4 regions of the Paenibacillus sp. FJAT-27812 genome follow, and region 3 is predicted to be linked to each of the others. Evidence: riboswitches for the same ligand, from Rfam matches in the RefSeq annotation. Region 3 holds a riboswitch; each other region holds the start of a gene.
What was found. Region 3 has a riboswitch for cyclic di-AMP ahead of ADU23_RS15715 (hypothetical protein). Riboswitches for the same ligand answer to the same signal wherever they lie in the genome.

Region 1 (5,785 bases), 1.1 Mb from region 3:
AGCTCCCCCTTGCTAAACATGAGCAGGGCAATGAAAAAAGCAGCAATCCCGCCAATGCCAGAAGCAAGCCCGTCCATAATATCAACCAAATTAAAAGCATTGGAAATGCCAATCATCCAGATGAAAAAGAAAATACCATTTATAAGCGCGTTTTGATGGATGAAAAATTCCAATCCTTGCGTCCATACGATGACAGTCGCCAAGCATTGAAAGGCAAGCTTCGTAAGCGGACTTATGCCGTACATATCATCAAATAAACCTAATGATACGATAAGCAATAGACCAAGCAGCAATCCCGCATGCTCGGCATTTATCGATGGTACGAATAGAGTCAGATGTATGATTAGCGTTAAAATGATTGCCATTAAAATCGATAAACCGCCGAGATATGGGGTAGGCTGCTTATGCCTTTTCAAAGAAGAATTCGGATGGTCGACAATGCCTAGCTTTTTAGCCGTTATGATTGCAATTGGCGTTAAAAGGAGAACGAATGCGGCTGCAAGCATAAAAGCGGTAATAAGCATAGCTGGAGCTTGTCCATTATTCACTTTTATCTCCGTTCTTAATAAATGTTTTATAGTTCTTAATAAAGGATATCACACTGCTTCTGGATTAATCCACCAGTTATTTCAAATGGTTCATTATAAAATTCAGACGGTTCAAAGCGATTTATTTTTTTCAAAAAAAAAAATTTCATGATTGTATATATTTACAAATGACTCGACATAATAACCTTACATCCAACGAAGGAGTGAACTAACATGAGCAGAAGAAATTCAAACACATTAGTAGTACCGCAAGCAAAGGCAGCACTTGCACAAATGAAAACGGAAGCAGCACAACAACTGGGCGTTCCGTTCTCGCAAGATGGATACAACGGCAATTTATCCACTCGTGATGCAGGTTCGATTGGTGGATATATTACAAAAAAATTGGTGCAAATCGCAGAACAACAATTAGGTCAACGCAACTTCTAGCAAAAGCCAAAAAGCCCTCCATTATCTTCGCGATAATGAAGGGCTTTTTTTATGAGCTATTTTTGAAGATGATACGGAACCGTCGCTATGACCACATCTTTTTGCGTAAACAGATAGGCGCGGAGCATTAAACTTGTCTGGTTGTGCAGAAAATAATGCCACCAATGCTTCGTAATAAATTGTGGAATGAGAATCGTAATATGATCGGTCTCTCCCGTTTTCCATTCAATCGTATCAATAAACCGCATTAGCGGCCTAATGATGCTCCGATAGCTGGAACGAAGCACAATGAGCCGAACGCCAGGGTTCCATTCCTCCCACTTCTTCTCCATGCGTTCAATGTCTTCGTCATCGAAGCCCACATATACGGCAACCACGTTATCGGTTAGCGATTTGGCATAGCTGAGCGAGTGATTAACGACACGTGTTATGCCCGCTACGGGAACAACAATCGTACTGCCTTTTATGACCGGCTTATCATTTGCCATATTGATCCGCAGCTCATCAGCCATATTCCGGTAATGACGGTGGATACCATAGAAAATAAAGATGACGATCGGCAGGAAAATAAACACCATCCAAACGTGGCTAAACTTCGTAATGATGAAGATCAATGTGATCGCAAGCGTCGTCAGCATTCCAATCGTGTTAATAACAAACCGCGATAGCCAGCCTTTTGGCTTCAACTTCAACCATCTTACCATCATCCCAAGCTGGGATAGGGTGAACGGAATAAACACGCCTACCGCATAAAGCGGAATTAAATTTTCGGTATTGCCATGAAAGGTTATAACAAGGAGTGCGGATAGGATTCCTAAAATGATAATGCCGTTTGAAAATCCCAAACGAYCCCCGCGAGCCATAAACATATTTGGCATATATTTATCTTTAGCCAGCATAAAGGCAAGCAGCGGGAATGCGGCGTAAGCCGTATTGGCTGCGAGAAATAAAATCAGAGCGGTTACTGCCTGTATCCCGTAATAAATGACTCCTCTGCCGAATGTGGCATTGGCGATTTGCGATACGACCGTTTCTTTCTCGCTCGGGACAATGCCATACCAGTAGGCTAGCAAACTAATGCCGATAAACATTGCGCCAAGAATAGTCCCCATCATAATAAGCGTCTTTGCCGCATTCCGGTCAGCAGGCTGTTTAAAGTTAGGAATCGCATTCGACATCGCTTCAACGCCAGTAAGCGCTGAGCAGCCGGAGCTGAACGCTTTTAACAACAAAAACAAACTAATATTCAAGACCGCCGAGCCCATCTCCGGCACAGCCGCATGAATGCCGCCTGCTGCATATTTGATCATTCCGGAAATAATAAGCACAAATATTGCGATTACAAACAAATAGACAGGCATGGCGAGGACGGAAGCGGATTCCGTAATTCCCCGCAAATTGATAATCGTCAGCACCAGAATCATCACTAACGCAATGCTGACTCTATGATCATGAAGCGATGGGAAGGCCGAGGTAATGGCATCCGTTCCAGCCGACGTGCTGACAGCGACAGTCAGAATATAATCAACAAGCAGCGAGCCGCCCGCCAGCAAACCAGTCGAGACGCCTAAATTGTCTTTGGCAACGATATAGGCACCGCCGCCTGTCGGGTAAGAAAATATCGTTTGGCGATACGATAAAATTAAAACTAATAATAGACCGAGCACAGCCAGCGAGATCGGAATCGAATACCACACTGCCGCAAATCCGACAGCCATTAACACGATCAAAATCTGCTCTGTACCATAGGCAACCGATGACAGCGCATCGGAGGATAATACAGCTAACGCCTTAAGCTTGCTTAGCTTCTCGCCTTCAATTTCCGCGCTTTTCATCGGGCGTCCGATTAATAACCGTTTAAATCTGCTAACCATGAAGATGCCCCATTTCAATTCATTGGATGATAATCTTTACGTCCTTGGAGTACATTCTCCCTTTAGCATGTTCGCATGTTCATTTGTTATGCACCCTTTTCATCCAACGCTCTAACAGAAGGCCAATCCTAAAATGGACAAAAAAAGCCGCAGGAAAGTAAGGACTTTCCCACGGCTTCTCCAAAAAATATCGGTAGGCACGCGAATAATTCCTCTTCTGGACGCTTACGAGGTTAGCTGACGGATTCGGGCGCAAAAGTCGCCCTAAACTTCGTAAATGAAGTTATTCACCCCTGAGATTAGATCGTATGATCAGCACTCTATGGTTTCCCCGCTTCTTTTTCAGAACTCAGCGATTAAGGTTTATATGCTATACAAGATATCGTGATTGATCTCGTTTTGAATCATACTCCTTCCAAAAAATATTGTAAAGGAACATAAATAATCGAATTGATTTCAAATCCCGCTATATGAATCCATTTAAACGCTTACATCCCATACAATCTTTTCGTATCGCTCTTATGCTCTCTATCTCAATAGCAATTACCCGTTCAACATAGCAATCCGTAAGAAACCTAGGTCAGTTCGGTATGATAATATGAAAGAAGGATAACTTCTCAATATGCGGAGGAAAGGATGTAGTACAATGGCTAAATATACAACCTTTATCAAGTCGGAGGATGCTAGAGCGCAAGCCGAGTTTTATATCCAGGCATTAGGCGGTGAGATCCAGTCTCTGATGACGCACGGGCAATTGTCAAACGCCAGCGATGAGCTGAAGGACAAGGTTTTGCATCTCTGTGTACGGGCTGGAGGCGTTAATTTCTTCATGTCGGATTCCGTATTTGAGCCGCTAGTTAGAGGAAACAACGTTCATCTGGCACTTGAGTTCAAAACGGAATCTGAAGCACGGCAAGCCTTCGACAATTTAGCAGCAGGCGGCCATATTAGCCAACCGTTGGAGCCGGTATTTTGGGGTTCATTATACGGTGAAATCGAAGATAAATTCGGAATCAAATGGATGATAACTACAGCGCAAGAAGTGAGCCAAGCCTGATTCAATCCACCATTTATTTGCTTCTTTGAGGAGGTCGGCCATCAATCTGGTCGGTCTCTTTTTGCTTTGGAGCTAAAATAAAACAAGGGTTTGTCCCCGGAGGTGTCGAATAGTGCCCATGATGGTTCATTCTATAGCATACGATTAGGAGGATGGCGAATCATGTCGTTCTTATTCAAAGCCAGCGATTACCCGCAAAGCCCTGGCTGTTATCTCATGAAAGATGCTGACGGCCGTATTCTCTATGTCGGCAAGTCCAAAAATTTGCGGAGCAGGCTGCGCTCTTATTTTACTAAAAATCATACGCTTAGAAAAATAACCCAGCTCGTTGATGAAATATCATCGATTGAGGTTGTGCTTGTAAATAACGAATCAGAGAGCCTGCTGCTTGAAAACAATTTAATCAAAATACATAAGCCACCCTATAATCGTGCGTTAAAAAAAGACAATAGCGGCTATGCTTATTTGCAGCTTACAGCAGACCCCCTGCCTCGGCTCGATGTTTATTACCGTAATCGGAAACGAAGTCAGACCGCCGCTGCTTCCGCTTCCCTTCCCTTGCATCGTCTGGGTCCCTTCAAAAGTGCCCGCTTTCGCGACGCTTTGCTCGAATTCGTAACGGAGCATTACGGCCTCCGCACCTGCAAAACGATGCCCAAGCAGGTATGCCTGCTGTACCATATCGGCAAATGCAGCGGGGTCTGTGAAGGCAAAATTTCCAAAAGTGAATATTTGGAGCATACCAGGCAGGCGTCCGAGCTTCTCGCTAATCGTGGGCAAGGCTTGATCGAAACGCTTTATGCGAAGATGGAGGCTTATGCGGCAAAAATGGAGTTTGAGAAGGCGCAGCAGATGCTGCTAAGCATTCGCAATCTGGAGCAGGCATCTGACAAGCAAATCGTCGATCGTGAGGCGGCCATCGATCAAGATGTGCTTTACTTCGGGGAAACGCATGTGCTGGTAGCTAAGGTTCAAGAAGGCATGCTGCGGGATTTTCAAATGTTGGAACTTAAATCTGCGGATGTAGAAACAGCTTATGACCAGTTCATTATGACGCGTTACGCCGAGAATAGCCCTGATGAATTGATTGTGAACGTCATAAATGACCAGAAGCTTGTGCGTGCAGCCATTAGAGGAAAAACGAAAAAGCTGCTCACCATTACACAGCCGAAGCGCGGGCTAAAATTCGATTTGCTCCAGCTGTGCAAATACAACTATGACTATCGAATCGAGCGGCTTCGCTGCGGGCAGGAACAGCCGGTCCCTTAAAATCGCTTTATTTTTGAGCAACCTTAGCCATATCCCTGCTCTCCAAGATGGAAGTTTCATATCCTCTGCTCACGATGTGGATCATTGCTCTGCCAAGCTCGCTGAGTGTGATGACATGCCTTGGAATAAGCCGGCGCAGGACGGGGTACAACCACGTAAATGCACCATAAAAACGATGGGCATTTTTCAAGCCTTTAGTCGGATGAATGTAGCCGGGACGGAACATATATGCGCTTTTGAAAGGCAGCTGCAGCAGGTGGTTTTCCGTTTTTCCCTTCACCCGGGCCCACATGCTTCTCCCTTGTTCCGTTCGATCCGTTCCCCCGGCAGTCACGTAACAGAAAACCATCTCTGGATTTAATTTGGACAGTAAGCCTGCAACATACATGGTCAAATCATACGTAATTCGGCTGTACTCAGCTTCACTCATTCCAACCGATGACACGCCAAGGCAAAAGAAGCAGGCATTGTAGCCTTCGAGCTGGGATTCTACCAAAGATAGATCAAAAAGATCGGCTTGCACGATTTCGGTTAGCTTCGGATGGGTTACACCAGATGGCTTGCGGTTGATGATTAATACCCGTTCCACATCGGCATGCTGAAGGCAT
Region 2 (5,785 bases), 3.5 Mb from region 3:
GATACACGACACGGTCTACGCCGATCTTCTCAAGCACGCGGCCATGCAGCTCGCTCATCGCTTTCGCAACAACCTTCTTGACCCCTAAATCCTTAAGCAGGATGGTCGTTAAAATGCTTGCTTGAATGTCATCGCCAATGGCGACGACGCCGCAGTCAAAGTTGCGCACGCCAAGCGAACGAAGCGTTTCCTCGTCCGTACAGTCCGCAGATACCGCATAGGTCAGAACGCCGCTCATTTCCTGAACGGCCTCCTCGTCCTTATCGATGCCAAGCACCTCATTGCCTAGCTCGATGAGTTCTCTGCCTAAGCTTGAGCCAAACCTTCCTAAACCTATTATGACAAATTGTTTCTTCTTCATACCCACTTGCAGCTTCCCCTATCCAATCGTAATTTTGCCTTCAGGATGCCGGTACAATTCTTTTTCTGTGCGAGGCCCCAGCGCGTAAGCTAATGTCAATGGCCCAAGCCGTCCGGCAAACATCGTTAATGCAATGACTATTTTCCCTACTGTGCTGAGTTCCGGGGTGACGCCGATCGACAATCCTACCGTACCGAACGCAGAGGTTGCTTCAAATAATAATTTAATGAACGCCTGATCCTCTGTCATTGACAAGGTCATCGTCACAATAATAACTAAACCTAACGAGATTAATGTAATCGTCAGCGCCTTGAAAATTCTGTCTTTGCCAAGCCGGTGCCGGAACATGACAATATCCTCGCGACCGCGAATCATCGCAATAACCGCTCCGACCAGCGTCGTAAAGGTTGTGGTCTTGATGCCGCCGCCTGTCGAGCCCGGCGATGCGCCGATAAACATCAGGATGATCGTAAAAAACATCGTCGCTTGCCGCAAAGCCGTATAATCAAGCGTATTGGCTCCTGCCGTCCGCGGCGTGACCGACTGGAAGAAGGAGGATAAAATTTTGCCTCCCCAATCCAACGAGCCAAGCGTCTTCGTATTGGAAAATTCAAATATAAAAATCACGATAGTGCCTACTGCAATCAAGGCTCCCGTCATCGACAATACAACCTTGCTGTGCAGCGACAGCCTGCGGTTTTTGCGGTACTCCATCAGATCCGACATGACAACAAAACCCAATCCGCCGGTTATAATAAGCATCATTGCCGCTATATTAACAATGGGATCCGATACATACATCGTTAAGCTTCTATAGCCGCCAAAAATATCGAATCCCGCATTGTTGAACATAGAAACCGCATGGAATGCGCCAAAAAACAACGCTTTGCCAAAGGGCATATCGAACGCAAACCGGGAGGAGAATAACGTGAACCCCACAAATTCTATCGCAAGCGAATATACAATGACCCGTCTAATAAGCCGAACGATGCCTTCCATGCTCGATTGATTCATCGCTTCCTGCAGCAACAGCCTCTCTCGCAATGAAATTTTTTTGCGCAGCACTAGCGCAACCAGCGTGGCCATCGTCATAAAGCCAAGTCCGCCGAGCTGAAATAGACACATGAGAATGACCTGTCCGGGGACGGAGAAATATGTACCCGTATCTACGACAACCAGCCCCGTTACGCATGTCGCTGACGTCGCCGTGAACAGCGCATCGATGAACGGCAGCCTCTCGCCGCTTGCCGATGCAAATGGCATGGATAATAATACGGCACCTAGTAAAATAATAAGCGCAAATCCGCTAACCAATATGCGCGGCGGCGACCACTTGAGCACATTCCAATCTATCTTCATCCGCTACCTTCTTCTTTTGTTTTATCATAATTGCTTGTTTTTAAGCATAAAAAAAAGCACTGGAAACTCAAGTGCTCTGTGCGATGAGTCCTGTTCCAATACGCCTACGAGGTTAGCTGTCGGATTCGGGCCTGGACAGGCAGCCCTATTCGGCGGCAAGAGATCATGCTCCTCCGCTAAAATTCACCCCATGCCGCCAAATTTGAACCGCTTTTGCTTGCAGCTTGTTCCACTCATTTGACAACTTTATGGTTCCCCCGTTTTCCTTAGGAAATTCGGCTGTGCTATTCAATTTAGTATGACGTTAACGATTATAATCCCAAATCAGTCCCGATATAAAGGTGATAGATATGACAAAAGGGACGATATTTGCTCAAATTAGGGCAATGGAATGAAGCAGCAAGCTCCAAGCTTGCTGGACATCGTTATTTCGCTGTTTCTTGTGTGCAAGCGGTCATCTCCATTGGATAATTCAGGGATTAATATGTTAATGTATTGTCATAAGCTACTCATTATAAAGACAGTAGGGGTGAATCCATGATTGATTCTATCAAGCCTAACGAATGGAAACGTTTTTTATGGGCAGCGATTGCTTGCTTTATTATTTATGCAGCCGTAGACATCGCTCCCATGTTCGCATCCATCGCATCCGGCGAATTAAACACAAAGGTAATTGAGAAGTCGACCGCTGAGAGCCGCGCGGCCGCTTTCGCGGAGAAACAGACAGGACTGACGGTGAAATCGGCTAAAGCCGTCCACCAAACCGATAAAATCATGAACGGTTATTTATCCAAAAATAAACTGACCAAAACGTATGCTGACAAATACGACTCTAGTTTCCCGACAGATACGTTCCAAGTTGATTTGAAATTTATTGGCGGCGGCAGCGGCTTCGTTTACGTACATATGCAAAGCGAAAAAATTGTGGCATGGCGTTTTCTAATCGATGGCGAGGAGCTGTCGGACGCAGATAAAACGAAGGAAGCTATCGCTTTCCTAACGAATCAAAGCTTCAGCGGGGTTGAATTTCAAGGCAATCAAATATTGGACAACGGAGATTGGCAGGGCCAGCCAAAAACGGATTATGCCATTAAGGACGCAAAATTAACGATCCATATCGACGCGCGAACCGTTGATGGGCGCACGGTCATAACCAAATATAAGCCCGCCTTTGCCGCCCCGGATGATTATGTCAGCTATGTGAAAAATCAAGACAAAATAGCTGGTTTCCTTACCGGCTTCGGTTACTTGTTCATGAGTTTCGTTCTGTTCATCTTGGCGATCATCTATGCCGTTCTGTACCGGAAATTCACTTCCTTCAAATATGGAATCATATTGACCATCATTTACTTTATCACCTATATCATCATGAATCTGAATGTGCTTGACGGCATTCGGGCCTCGATGGGCGAGGCTGATATGGCCGGAGCGACTACGACGGTTACGGCTGTCGTAACGGTGCTGCTAACCATTCCAATGGCCGGCGCGATTTATATTTCATTAATCGCAGGCGATGGCTTATGGAAGGCACAGGGCCGCGCATTATGGCCGCGCTTCGGGCAAAAAGGCTATGGTGACCATGTATGGCGCAGCGTTGGCCTCGCCTATTTATTCGCGATTATTTTGTTCGCGCTGCAATCCGTCATCTTCATCGCTTTAAGGCTGACCATTGGCACCTGGGATACGTCGGACGCTACGCAGTCTCCTTACAACATGAGCATTTTATGGCTCATGCCAGTGCTTGCTTGGGCGGCTGCGATTTCGGAGGAAGCTGTCTTCCGCTTCTTCGGTATCGGATTATTCCGCAAATGGTTCAAAAATACGTTTGCCGCAGCGCTGCTTCCAACCTTCTTCTGGGCGCTCGGACACGTCATGTATCCGTTCTATCCGTCCTCGACAAGATTGATCGAGCTGATGATTATCGGGCTCATATTCAGCTTTATTTTCGTCCGATACGGCTTGATTACGTCCATGTTCACCCATGCGATCTTCAACAGCGTAGCGGTCGGATTATCGCTGCTGACGATTGGCACAGCGCCAAATATCATCTCGGCGATCTTCTTCTCGGTGCTGCCGGTGCTGATTGCCTTTGTTCTCAAATATTTGAGCCACAAAAAAGAGAAGAAGCCGTCTGTTACGACGACTCCTCCCCTAGAGCAGCTATAATTTGCGAAGCTAGTTTATCACCAATAGATAGGGGCCGAAAGTCTTCGACTGAGGCCTCTTTTATTTTTTTGATCGAGCCAAAATGTTTCAGCAGAAGCTTGCGTCGCTTCTCACCGATGCCCGGAATCGAGTCAAGCTTCGATTCGACCATAGACTTGCCGCGCTGCTCGCGGTGGAACGTTATCGCAAATCGATGCACCTCGTCTTGAATGCGCTGCAGCAAATAAAACTCTTGGCTGTCTCGCGGCAAAGGTACGATCTCGGCAGGATCACCCGTCATAAGCTGCGCCGTTTTGTGCTTCGCATCCTTCACGAGGCCGCATACCGGAATGAATAAACCAAGCTCATTCTCCAGCACATCAAGCGCCGCCGATATTTGTCCCTTGCCGCCATCGACTACGATCAAATCCGGAGCCGCCAGCTCCTCCTTGAGTACACGCTCATAACGGCGCCGGATGACCTCCCGCATCGTTTCATAGTCATCGGGACCTTTTACCGTTTTCACCTTGTATTTGCGGTATTCCTTGCGGTCTGGCTTGCCATCGGTGAAGACGACCATCGCGGAGACAGGATTCGTTCCTTGGATGTTCGAGTTATCGAAAGCTTCAATCCGCCGCACTTCCTCAAGACCAAGCCAGCCAGCCAATGATTCCGATGCTTTGACGCTGCGCTCCTCATCCCGCTCGATCAAACGGAACTTCTCGTCGAGCATCACCTTGGCGTTGTCCGTAGCCATCGTTACAACCTCGCTCTTGCGCCCGCGCTGCGGCATCAGCACCTTTACCTTGAGCCAGTTGTGGAGCGACGCGATAACGTCGTCCGCATGCGTAGAAGCTGCGTCATCCACATCGGCAATTCCTTCTGCCGCTCCGCCTTCTGCGAGCGACTGTTCCGGCGGCAGCGGCAGCAAAATTTGCTTCGGCAGCGCCGGATTATCGCTATAATACTGCGTCACGAACGTCATAAAGTCATCATAAGCTTCCCCGTAATAAGGGAAAGTCGTCCCATGCCGCTCGATAAGCTTGCCTTGGCGCATGTACAAGATCTGAACGCACATCCAGCCCTTATCAACGGCAAAGCCGAAAATATCGCGGTCAAGCGCATCCTGCATCGTAATCTTCTGCTTCTCCATGACCGCATCAATGGCAACCAGCTGATCGCGGAACTCCTTCGCCCGCTCGAATTCGAGCTTCTCCGCCGCTTCCTCCATTTTGCGCTGCAGCTCGATCTTCACGACATCCTGCCCGCCGTTTAGAAACCGCGATATTTCTTGGATCATCCGGTCATACTCGGACTGCTGCACGTCAAATTCACACGGCGCAATGCATTGACCGAGATGATAGTACAAGCACACCTTATCCGGCAGCGTCTTGCACTTTCTAAGCGGATAAAGCCTATCCAGCAGCTTCTTCGTCTGCTGAGCCGCGTAGGCGTTAGGGTAAGGGCCAAAATATTTGCCTTTGTCCTTTACGATCCGTCTGGTCACCTCTAGCTTCGGATGTTTCTCATTCGTTATTTTAATATAAGGAAAAGTTTTGTCATCCTTAAGCAGAACGTTATAACGCGGATGGTATTGTTTAATTAGGTTGCATTCTAAAATAAGTGCTTCCATATTGCTTGAGGTTACGATAAATTCGAAATCGCGAATTTCCGATACCAATCGCTGTGTCTTTCCATTGTGGCTGCCGTTAAAATAGGAACGTACCCGGTTTTTGAGCACCTTCGCTTTGCCTACATAAATAATGACGCCTTCGCTGTTCTTCATAAGGTAACAGCCTGATTGATCGGGGAGCAAAGCTAGTTTGTTCCGTATCGTCTCTTTAGACTCCGCAAGCTGCTGTTCTGCCTGCTTCCGATCCGTTTGCTGATGATCCATGCTCTCGCCTCCGACTGCCTAAT
Region 3 (5,785 bases):
AACCCGCAACGGCCAGCATCGCAATCATCGAAATATAACGGCCGAACAGCATAACAAGCCCGGTACTCATATTCCAAAAGGACGTGTTGTCTCCTAATCCCTCAAACCCGGAGCCATTGTTCGCTGCCGAGGATGTAAATTCATACAGCACTTGGCTTATGCCATGAAAGCCTGGATTCGTGATGGCTCCCTTGCCCAGATCCGTCATAAAGGCGATTGCTGTAGGCACTAATATAATGAAAGGATGTGTAAGAATAGCGACCGCAATGAGCTTCATTTCCCGCGGCTCTATTTTTCTACCCAAAAATTCCGGCGTTCGTCCAACCATCAGCCCGCATATGAAAACGGCGAGTATCGCATACATAAGCATGTTGATGAGGCCGACGCCCTTGCCGCCAAAGACGACATTCAGCATCATTTCGCCAAGCGGAACCAGGCCGCCGAGCGGCGTAAGCGTATCATGCATATTGTTAACGGTACCGGTCGTTGCTGCTGCCGTCACCGTAGTGAACAATGCGGACTGCGCGATGCCGAACCTTACTTCCTTGCCTTCCATACTGCCTTGCGAAGCATCGATGCCAAGCGCGCTCATCGCTGGATTGCCTGTTTTCTCTGACGTGTACGCTACGCTCAAGAACACGAGGAACAGGCACATCATCGCAGCGAATACGACCCAGCCCTGCTTTTTGTTTTTGGCGAATAAGCCGAACGCATACGGCAGTGATGCCGGCAATGCCCACATCGATAAAATTTGGATGACGTTTGTCAAAGGATTTGGATTTTCAAAGGGATGCGCCGAGTTGACGCCAAAAAATCCGCCGCCGTTCGTCCCCAAATGCTTGATCGATTCCAGTGAAGCGACAGGACCGATTGCAATTTGCTGCATCGCGCCCTCTAACGTTTTGACCGTCAAGGTTGGATCAAGTGTCTGCGGCACATGAAGGGCCACGAGCACAAGCGTAATAACAAAGGATACCGGAAGAAAGATCCGCGTATGTGCCTTGACGAAATCCTCGAAGAAGTTACCGATCGTTTTCCCTTTGCTTGTAATGCCGCGGACAAAGGCAATCGCCACCGAGAAGCCCGTTGCCGCTGACGTAAACATCATCATCATGAAGAGAAATACGATAGGGAGCTCTCTCCGCTGTAATGCTGCAGGTTCGTATTTGTGATAAAGCTGATGACCGTATTAAAGGTAAGCGTCGGCTCCATGCTTCCCATCCCATTTGGATTAAACGGAAGCGCGTTTTGCAAACGCAGAATCAAATAACTGAAAGCTACCAATATAATATTGGTTGCGATAAAGCTAAGGGCGTACATTTTCCAGCTCATGCCCTCGCGCCGTTTTAAACCAATAATTTTATAAATCAGCCGCTCAGAGCCTCCGAACACCTTGTCTAACCGATTTTGCTCATTCGAGAACACGTGATAGACATAGGTGCCTAACGGTTTTACTAGCAATATCAGAATCGCTATGACGATCAGCAATTGCAAAATATCCATTGTAGGTAATCCTCCTCCACTAAAACTTTTCCGGATGAATTAAGGCATATACGAGATAAACGAAAACAAACAAGGCCATTGCCATTACGATGATCATTGGCTTTCGCCCCCCGTTTGGTCGACAACGCTGCCGCACCAAGCTAAAAACCCGTAAAATAAACCGAAGCAAGCCAGCAAAGCGACGATCATATAAACATCTAGCATATTGTTTTCCTCCTGTATTATTTGTGGCTTAATAGAAAACCGACTTCGCCGTTTTGAGAATATACGATATGGTCTGCGCCCAGCCCTTTATAAATCGCCCGCGGATTCCACTGCTGCGTGATCACGTAGATCGGCTTGGCCGTCCATATCCGGCAGCAATGGACGAAGCGGCAGCTAAGCGCGAAGCTGCTCTCGAATATGAACACTTCACGAATCGGATAATGCGGCGGCTGCCAGCTTTGGCGATCATTCGTATTGATGTAATGAACGTTCATGATCCCCTGCTTGCGAAGCAGCTTCTCCTCCTGCTTGCTATTTGTCAACACGATAAATTTCATTTGATGAAACATTAACGTCCGTATAAATGATTTGCCAGATTCGTTGAACCCCGCAACGATAATATGCTCTTCTACCAACACCCGTATCCTCCATTTGGCAAAAATAGCAACAAAAAAGAAGCCTTGGGATAAGAGGTACCAATCCCGCGGCTTCTTATACCCCGCAGCTAAAATAAGCCGCGGGAAGCGCGATGGCTGTTGCCCCTCTCGAGTACACTTACGAGGTTAGCTGTCGGATTCGGGCCTGAGAGTTGCCCTACGCCTGGCTGCTGCCAAGCGATTCACCCCATGAAGCAGCAAGCGTGCTTACACGCCTTATGCTTCGTTGGTTCCCCCGTTCCTGCTGGTGCAGGATTCAGTAAATTTTAACCATTTTCTAGCAATTTCCCCGTTTTTGGGCAGTAAAAAACCACAGAGGCCTATGACACTCTGTGGTCGACTTTAATCGATCACAAGTTTCATCAATCCTCTCCAAGTCCACGCTTACGAGGTTAGCTGTCGGATTCGGGCGGTGAGAGTCGCCCTACTTTGACCGGTGTCCATGGCACCTGTCAAAGATTCACCCCTGCTCTGCGGCCGTTCGACTCTCACATCGAACATGCGCAAAGCTTATTTAGTGGTTCCCCCGTTTTCCGCATTCACGGAAACTCAGCGATCAGTAAATCGAAACTTATTAGTAAATCCTGTATCGAATCTTACTCCTCGCTATTGACACTGTAAAGAGAGTCCGCTGGCGAATTTAGCTAATTTCAGCCCTGCAGAACGTTTCGCAGCGCTTACATAGAATTCGATCTCGATATATCTCACTATTTCTACGCTTTACTCCTATTTTCGAAAATAGTGTCATTCACCCAACCACCGTTTATCAGTGCGAATTATCAGATTTTTCAAAAGGAGAGATTAGAAGAGGATGAACGAGTTTTTCGGTGAATGAAGCTGTTTTTACTGCATAAATGATTGTATATCTTGCAAAATGGCTTTACGATGCCCAATCCCGAAATACCACTGTTTTACAATAATCACAATCGGGTTTACTATAGACGGCAAGCCGATTTAGGCTAACTATTATCGCTGAATTTTTCATTTGAAAAAGCGGGGGAACCAATCGCGGACGGCAAAACAGCTTGTTCGCATGGGGTGAAACCGAAGCCAATTCGCTTCGGTAGGGCGTCTCTCTAGCCCGAATCCGGCAGCTAACCTCGCAAGCGAATTTGAGGAGAGATTATTGAATGACCACGCAAGCAGACATTTTTTCAGAAAAACTAGCAGCGCAGCCTGCAGACTCTATTATGATCAAACGAATCGAAATGTTTGTTCTGCCCTCCGTTTTGCCCGAGCCTTCCAGCTACCGGATTTGTCTCAAGGTGACGAGCGACATAGGCTTGGGCTGGAGTGAATTATTTATAAAACGATCCGAAAAACCATGCGACTGGACTAGATGGAGCAGCATGCTGCTTCGGTTCATCGGCATCTTCCCTCTCGCCGCGCCCTCCCTGCTCCAGCGGAATTCCATGATTAAGGACGAGCGCCTTGTGCATTTATTTGCTGCCGCGGCACCGGGCTTAGTCGGTACTCACTCATTTTGTCCATTCCGTAATCATGACTGGGATGAGGCTGTTTTATTCAAACAAGCAATCTCATACATTTCATTGTTTTAAATCAAAAGATTTACAGATAAGCAATTAAGGAATATAATGAAGAGTACAATATTAACGCTGAATTTTTCGATTGAAAAAACGGGGGAACCAACGCGAACGTTAACTAACGTCCCGCAAGGGGTGAATCCAGGGACTTGTAATCCTGGTAGGGCATTCTCTCTAGCCCGAATCCGACAGCTAACCTCGTAAGCGAGCAAAGGAGAGATTTATTCATGTTGACCAATTGTGCAAACCATCTGCACCATTTCACGGAACAGACCCCTTCTTTATCCGTCACACGAATCGAGCTATTCGTCATCCCTGCTCTCGCAGTCGATTCTGCAGGCTATCGCATTTGCCTTCGTTTAACAAGCAATCAAGGATTCGGATGGAGCGAGCTGTTTGCTAGCGATACCGAGGATTCGATTGACCTGGAACGTTGGAGCGATCTGCTTCAGAGCTTTATCGGCAGCGTCCCTCTTCCGCCGCTTCACCATTTCCAATACGACAAAACGGATGAGGACGGACGTATTCTCGACCTATTCGCCTCTGCAGTCAATCATGTTCTCGCACATTCCGCCGATTCGTCTCCGTACAACAGCGATCTTGAAGAATCTGTTTTGCGTCAACGCTCTGTCTCCTATGTTTCTTTGGATTAAATGATTTTATTGCAAAAAAAAGACAGTCCAGAACAAGCAACTAGGTTCTGGACTGTCTTGCTTTTTGCCTGCTATGTCCTCAGCTTCTGCAATGCCCGGTCAAGCAGCATCTGGCTGCCCTTCTCCGTAATTAGTACTTTGCGAACCATTGATGATAACATCCGCATGCCACCTTGTCGCCTCCACATAACGGTCATGGCTGAATCTGACCACATCAAGATATTCTTTTATCGCTTCTTCCACCGAGTAGCGCTCAATCGACAAAGAGTCATTCAAGTCCTCTAATACCTTATCTATGTCAACAGCGGACGGATCATTGAAGTCTTCATAGGCACTCCCAGTGAATTCCGCTACCGTTATGACGACCCTCTCCAAGCATACTGAATTCACTCCTATTTTAATACATGAAGGATCGCTTGTCCCCTTACTCAGCACGAAAAGCCCGCGCTCTCCTCAGAGAGGCACGGGCTTCTTTGTTTCCGGTCGATAAGCTTAGATCGATGCTAATGCGGCACGCTGCTCTCTAACTTTGTACGTTGCCAGCATCATGTTGCGCAGCGAAGCCACCGTTTCTTCCATGCCGCGCGTCTTCAAGCCGCAGTCAGGATTGATCCAGAAGAGGGCAGGATCAAGCACTTTAATCGCACGCTCGATCATGCTGACCATTTCCTCAACGGACGGCACGCGCGGGCTGTGGATGTCGTATACGCCAAGGCCGATCCCTTGGTCATAGGTGTTCTCCTCGAAGCTGTGAATCAGCTCGCCATGGCTGCGTGACGTTTCAATGGAAATAACGTCCGCATCAAGCGCCAAGATCGAATCGATAATGTCGTGGAACTCGCAATAGCACATATGGGTATGGATTTGCGTCGTGTCGCGCACATCTGATGTGGACAAGCGGAATGCATGCACGCCCCATTTCAAATAAGCATCCCAGTCGCTGCGCTTAAGCGGCAAGCCTTCACGCAGTGCCGGCTCATCCACTTGGATCATCTCGATGCCAGCCGACTCAAGCGCTTTTACTTCCTCGGACAATGCCAGCGCGATTTGGTATGCCACTTGCTCGCGCGTAATATCGTTGCGGGCAAAGGACCAGTTCAATATCGTAATCGGGCCAGTCAGCATCCCCTTCACCGGACGATCCGTTAGCGACTGCGCATACACGCTTTCGGTTACGGTCATTGGCTCGGTAAATACGACATCTCCGTAAATAACCGGCGGCTTCACGCAGCGGGAGCCGTAAGATTGTACCCAGCCGTTCTGCGTAAAGGCGAAACCATCCAATTTCTCGCCGAAAAATTCAACCATGTCCGTCCGCTCAAATTCACCGTGAACGAGTACGTCAATGTTAAGCTCTTCTTGGATTTCGATCCAGTTTTTAATTTTTCCATTAATGAAGGAAGCGTAGTCTTGCGAGCTAAGCTCATTCTTTCTCCACTTCTGC
Region 4 (5,785 bases), 1.8 Mb from region 3:
CCAAGTGGGCTCCAGAACGATGCAAAAGATTTTAAGGACCTATTTTCAAAAATACAAGTTCAAGCACCCCTCCTCAGCGGATTTCCAGCGTGTGGTTGAGTCGGTGACAAAGACGAAATGGCATGATTATTTCAGCCAATATGTATATGACAACCAGATGGCCGATTTCTCGGTTGAATCGATTCACGTCCGTCCGGTTAAGCAAGATGGCGCCAACATGTACGAGTCTGTCGTGCTCGTCAAAAAGAACGGCGGCAGCAATGGCGAGATCAAGGTCGTTTTGCAGTTCACAGACGGCACCAAAATCGTGAAGCTTTGGAATGCCGAGGAGTCCCACATCCAATACACGCAGCTGCATTCCGCGCCGCTCAAATGGGCGATGGTCGATCCGGGTCACAGCAACGTTCTCGACAACAAACTCATCAACAACTATATGCAGGCTCAGCTGCCGGAGGATAAGCGCACGAGGTGGAGCATTGGCGTCGTCAAACTGCTCGAAGGGCTGCTCGGGTCGCTAAGCTGGTAAGTAATTGCGTTCAAGGAGCGATTAACGATGAAGATACATGTGAAGCAAGGCTGGCAACTCGCGGTTAAGCACTTCTATCTCGTTATTTTATTATTCTTATATCAGCTGCTGTGGGGGTTTTTCCTCTACCGCTTCATTGATTCGGTCGTAACGCCGCTGCTGCGGCGATATCCGAGCGCCTATCCCTCTGAGGCCGCTGCCCATCTCTTCCTGACTGAAGCCCAGTTCCAGCTGTTCAAAACCGATCTGATTACTCCGTACGTATGGACGCTTGGCAGCCTTATGCTCCTGAGAATGCTGCTTACACCCTTGTTCAACGCCGGATTGTTCTACTCGATGAATCAGACAAGATTGGCCGGAGGAACGCGGTTTCTAGAAGGCATTCGCAAAAACTGGAAGCCCGTTGTCCTGCTCTACTGGATAGAAAGCGTCTTATCGCTGGCTCCTGCATGGTGGCTGCTCCCGCGCGGTCTCGATGCGCTGCTGCAGAGCAGCTCCATTCCAGACCTGCTTGGAACGGTGCTTCCTGGCGCCGGGCTATGGCTGCTGTGGGGTACGGTGCTGCATCTGCTGTTTCTAGCCATGCAAATCGGCGCCACATCAGGCGAAGGCGTCTTCCGGTCCTTATGGAAGGCTCTCCGCAACTTCCTCTCCTACGCAGCCATCTCACTCATCATGTGGGGAATTGGAGCCGCCGCCGGGCTTGTGGTTACCAGCATATCGATGGTATGGGCAGGCTTGTTCGCCTTGATCCTTCACCAAGGCTATTACCTTATCAAAACACTAATGAAGGTATGGACCATAGCGGCGCAGTACGATTATCTGCAGACGAAACAAACCTAACGTGAAGAAGCCTTCGCATCCACAAGCCGTTGTGGATGCGAAGGCTTTTTTATTTCGAAATAGACCGCAACTAAATCATGGTATTTCTGTATATATAAATGAAAGTAAATGAACAATGGGGGATACACATAAATGATGCGTAAAAAACTGATTTTATTGTCCATGGTATTGCTCTTATCGGGCGGTTCATTGGTTGCAGCCGACAAATTGTTTCAAAAAGTAACGCTGCTTTTTAATAATAAGCAAACCATAGAAGACGGTTTATTAGTTGATGATAAGGTGTATATCAATATTCGCGCGCTAAGCGATTCCCTGCAGGCTTTTACGCAGTGGAAGGGCAGCGAGAAGAAGCTGGTTATCCAGAAGCCTAACGTACATATGTTTTTGATGAATGAGAAGCGCACGATGTTCGGACAGGTGGACAAAGGGACGGTTCAGAAATTTTTGGTGCAAGCTCAAATCGATAATTTAAACGTTGCCATCTCTGAATTCAAGGTCACTATCGTTGATCCGAATGATAAAGAAACAACCATTGACGGCCGAAGCCAGTCCGATGATGATTTCAAGGAATTCGTCGAAAAGGATACGTTCTGGTTCAGCTCGAAGCTTGTCTCCTATGACTTTAAATTCGCAGGCAAATACAAGCTGCGGTTCTGGATGGAGCAAAAGAACGAGGACGCACAGCTGATCTCCGAAAAAATCATTACCGCAAAATAATAGCACGTCCTTATATAGAAGGAGTCGTCTTTCAAGATTGCACATCTTGGAGGACGGCTCCTATTTTTCTTTTCGCAAATCGTAATTTGCCTACATGAGAGTTTTTTAATATTCGTTCGCAAAATACTGCTGCACCGCCGTTTTTTTGCCCTTTCACTAGTCTAAAAGCCATGATACCAAGGGGACAAATCGGTATATTTTACGCGCCATCCACATAATTAATGAAATTGAGTCCTTGCATTTAGTTAAAAAGAACTACTAATGAGCGTTTATATTACACAAAAAACGGTTAAACGAATCAAATAGTCAAAAGGTTACATGAGAATTATTAGAAATAGTCAGTAAAGGCAGGAGATCAATGAAAATAATCGAATAATTCTCAAGAGCAATAAAAAACGGCCTAATTTCCTATTGGAAAACGGGGGAACCACTCTGGGTGAATTGATTCCGACGTCTGACATTTTGTCAGCGCCTGAGGAGTCATAGGGAGCCTTCAACCGAACCCCACAGCTAACCTCGTCGGCATTGGAAGGAGTTTCACAATTGAAAAAGGTTACCGCATTACTACTGGGTCTCGTTCTCGTACTCGCTTTCCAGGCTGGGAGCGCTTTCGCAGACTCAAAACTAAACGGCTTCATCAATGATCTTATTGGTACTCCGTACAAAAGCGGCGGAACGTCGTCGAAAGGCTTTGATTGCTCCGGCTTTACGAGCTATGTGTTCGAAAAAATGGGCATCGAGCTTCCACGCACATCCGGTTCGCAAGCAAAAGCGGGAGAAAAGGTTGCTAAAGAGGACCTTATTCCGGGAGACCTTGTATTCTTCGACACTGTCGGCGGAAACAACAGCACGGTATCCCACGTTGGCATTTACATAGGAGATGGCAAGTTCGCGCATTCGTCTTCTAGCAGAGGCGTTGTGACAGACAAACTTAACTCCTCTTATTATGAAAATCGTTTTGTAACTGCACGTCGTGTCATGGATGCGGATTCTTTCCAGGCATATGCCGACGGACAATAGAGTAACCTAATCCCTCTCGTTTTCGAGAGTTGCAGGGTAGGCTCATTCAGCAAAGCCGCAGTTGTTTGTCCTCAAGCGACAAATGACCTGCGGCTTTGCTGTTATTCCGCCGCAATAGGAAAGGAGCAGTCTCATATGTATTTGTTTATTCATCGCAAGGATTTGCGCACGGAAGATTTGCGCGCATTTGATTATTTGAGCAAAAAAGACACGCAGGGCATTCATTTGCTAATCATAGATCCTGTTTTAACGGACGGCGGCAGGCTAAGCAGCCACAGCGGCCGTAATTTCATGGCGCAAGCCGCCTCCCTGCTCCACAGCTATTCAAAAGCGGGGAAGGAGCTGCATGTGCTGCATGGCGATCCCGCTCTGATTACCGAAGCGCTCCTAGAAGCGCATCCGATAGATGAGGTCATCGTCCATGCCGACTATACGCCATACTCCCGGCAGCGAGATGAACGGCTTCAGCGGACTGTCCGCGGCTTAGACCGCCGCTGGATGCCGATTGCTGACGCACCGCTTGCCGATTTGGAAGCATTTCCTTCGTTTGCTCGGCGTTTAGAAGAACCTTACAAGGTATTTACGCCCTTCTATCGCATGTGGAGCAGCTATATGCTTCAGCACTACAGCCCGATGGGCGAGACGACGATTGAGGAGCTCTCGACCTTAAGTGAAATAAACAGCGTGGTCGCTCAGCAATTCGCGCTGCCGGAATCCATTTCCCATGCGCTTGGCGGCACCAAGGTTGAAGGCTCGCAGAAATCATCGGCCAAGCTGGACCGATTTATACGCGAGCGCCTTGCCTCCTATGCAGATAGCCGTGACCTTTACGCTGAGGAACATACAAGCAGGCTCGCTCGCTTCTTGAACACCGGCGCCATCTCAGCACGGCAGTCGTACGAGCTGACGCAGGGCCTGCCCGGCGCCGAGGCATGGATCCGCCAGCTTGCATGGCGTGATTTCTACTTGTACCAAGCCATGTACCACGAAGATTTTTTCCGTTACGAGCAGTTGGTGGATTTGTCCCCGTTGTCGGATGCCCATCTGGAAGCTTGGTCTACGGCTGCCACCGGCATCCCGATCATCGACGCAGCCATGACGCAGCTGAACCGCACGGGAGAGCTGCCCAATCGGCTTCGAATGGTGACAGCTATGTTTTTAACGAAAAACCTGCTGTGCCCGTTCACGCTCGGGGAGCAGTACTTCCGTCTTCACTTAAGCGATTATGACAATACGCTTAACCGCGGGGGCTGGCTGTGGTGCTCTTCGCTCGGCTATGATGCAGCGCCTTACTTCCGCATCATGAATCCCGAGACGCAGTCGCGCACCCATGATCCCAGCGGCAGCTATATCCGGCGCTGGCTCCCTCACCTCGCCCATCTATCGGACAAGGAGATCCATCAGCCGCAAAGCGGCGCTATCGTGGATCTAAAAGCGTCGCGCGCGCGGGCCATTGAAGTGTACAAGACTATCCTCAAATAGCTGGCGCTTGATCTATCCGATTCAGGTTCCGTTAGGAATGCGGCTAAGCCTTCCTTTTTCTGTATGTAACAATAAATAAACCTCCACCGCCGCTTTGAAACAGCGAACGTGGAGGCTTTTTTATATTTTTAAAGGATAAATTAACGAACTGCGCGCTGCGCCTCTCTTCTTCCCAGTACGAGCATTGCCGTGAGCAGAAGCAGCATCAACAAAACCAGAATGCTTATATACCAAAGCGTGGACTGGACGTTAAACTGATCCATAAACCAGCCCGTCACTCTCGGAAAAATAGCCCCGCCAAGCCCGCCGCATGCGACCAGCAAGCTTGTTGTCCGCTCGGTCATTCCCGGAATGAGCTCATTGGCATACACAAGCGCGATGCCGAAGATGCCGGAGAAGAACAGGCCGCTTAGCGCGACTAAAGCCAGCATCCAGCTGAGCTGTCCCATGATCGCCATAAACACAAAAACAACCGATGCTCCCAGCGTAGCGATAAGCAGATAACGCGAGTATCCCATACGATCGGCCAGCACGCCCGCAAATAGGCGGCCAAGCACCATCGTTCCCCAGAACAGGCTGAGCGCGGCGGCTGCACTGGATTCTCCTACATCTGAGCGGACGACTAGAATCGATGGCAAATAGTTGGAGAAGCTCATCTCCATCCCGACATAAATCATAAAAAACAACGCTGATAACAGCAGAAACGGAAGCGCTTTGCGCGGATAACCAAAAAAAGCAGATGATTCTGAAGCCGCAGCAACCGAATTTGCAGCATCGTTCGTATCCCCTGCCGCAGGCGTCGTTCGCGGGTTATAGGCTAGCTGATCATCCAGCTCTCCGAACGACATGGTCAGCCACAGAACAAATGTGATGCCCGCCATCGCAGCTAATATAGGGAAGGAAATCTGCCATACATGCTGCTGAATCAAGTAAGCGGCCGCCATCGGAATCAACAGCGCACCGACGCCAAAAAAGGTTTCCAGCCGGCTCATGGCAGAGGCTTTGCCGTTCTTAGCCAGGTCGATGATCATCGCACCCACTACAGCCTCCGTCATACCGAAGCCAACGCCTGCAAACGGAGCAATCGCGAGCATCCACCCCCAAGGAAGCAAGAGGCTGTAAGCCGCCTCGCTAAGGGTCAATATACCGATTGCGAGCAGTACAGCGCCCCTTTTCCCGATTCTGGTCGTGATGGAC

Region 1: linked by a shared signal. The riboswitch ahead of ADU23_RS19890 (APC family permease) and the one ahead of ADU23_RS15715 (hypothetical protein) in region 3 are both predicted to bind cyclic di-AMP.
Region 2: linked by a shared signal. The riboswitch ahead of ADU23_RS00800 (TrkH family potassium uptake protein) and the one ahead of ADU23_RS15715 (hypothetical protein) in region 3 are both predicted to bind cyclic di-AMP.
Region 4: linked by a shared signal. The riboswitch ahead of ADU23_RS08210 (C40 family peptidase) and the one ahead of ADU23_RS15715 (hypothetical protein) in region 3 are both predicted to bind cyclic di-AMP.

Annotation. Positions count from the first base shown of each region.
Region 1 covers NZ_LIGH01000001.1:4,799,007-4,804,791, reverse strand. Annotated here, with positions in the region: gene ADU23_RS19900 (glycosyltransferase family 4 protein) at 1-548, opposite strand, end outside; gene ADU23_RS19895 (alpha/beta-type small acid-soluble spore protein) at 762-977, shown strand; gene ADU23_RS19890 (APC family permease) at 1,034-2,851, opposite strand; cyclic di-AMP (ydaO/yuaA leader) riboswitch at 3,059-3,216, opposite strand; gene ADU23_RS19885 (VOC family protein) at 3,498-3,908, shown strand; gene ADU23_RS19880 (GIY-YIG nuclease family protein) at 4,071-5,177, shown strand; gene ADU23_RS19875 (NAD-dependent epimerase/dehydratase family protein) at 5,185-5,785, opposite strand, start outside.
Region 2 covers NZ_LIGH01000001.1:179,978-185,762, forward strand. Annotated here, with positions in the region: gene ADU23_RS00795 (potassium channel family protein) at 1-361, opposite strand, end outside; gene ADU23_RS00800 (TrkH family potassium uptake protein) at 380-1,720, opposite strand; cyclic di-AMP (ydaO/yuaA leader) riboswitch at 1,807-2,011, opposite strand; gene ADU23_RS00805 (CPBP family intramembrane glutamic endopeptidase) at 2,258-3,886, shown strand; gene uvrC (excinuclease ABC subunit UvrC) at 3,855-5,762, opposite strand.
Region 3 covers NZ_LIGH01000001.1:3,714,623-3,720,407, reverse strand. Annotated here, with positions in the region: partial or broken gene kdpA (potassium-transporting ATPase subunit KdpA) at 1-1,503, opposite strand, end outside; gene kdpF (K(+)-transporting ATPase subunit F) at 1,523-1,588, opposite strand; gene ADU23_RS15715 (hypothetical protein) at 1,725-2,126, opposite strand; cyclic di-AMP (ydaO/yuaA leader) riboswitch at 2,245-2,416, opposite strand; cyclic di-AMP (ydaO/yuaA leader) riboswitch at 2,511-2,709, opposite strand; cyclic di-AMP (ydaO/yuaA leader) riboswitch at 3,105-3,268, shown strand; gene ADU23_RS15710 (hypothetical protein) at 3,275-3,703, shown strand; cyclic di-AMP (ydaO/yuaA leader) riboswitch at 3,749-3,910, shown strand; gene ADU23_RS15705 (hypothetical protein) at 3,916-4,341, shown strand; gene ADU23_RS15700 (hypothetical protein) at 4,441-4,716, opposite strand; gene metE (5-methyltetrahydropteroyltriglutamate--homocysteine S-methyltransferase) at 4,834-5,785, opposite strand, start outside.
Region 4 covers NZ_LIGH01000001.1:1,924,588-1,930,372, forward strand. Annotated here, with positions in the region: gene ADU23_RS08195 (M1 family metallopeptidase) at 1-526, shown strand, start outside; gene ADU23_RS08200 (hypothetical protein) at 554-1,369, shown strand; gene ADU23_RS08205 (hypothetical protein) at 1,502-2,086, shown strand; cyclic di-AMP (ydaO/yuaA leader) riboswitch at 2,474-2,626, shown strand; gene ADU23_RS08210 (C40 family peptidase) at 2,630-3,106, shown strand; gene ADU23_RS08215 (cryptochrome/photolyase family protein) at 3,242-4,588, shown strand; gene ADU23_RS08220 (MFS transporter) at 4,729-5,785, opposite strand, start outside.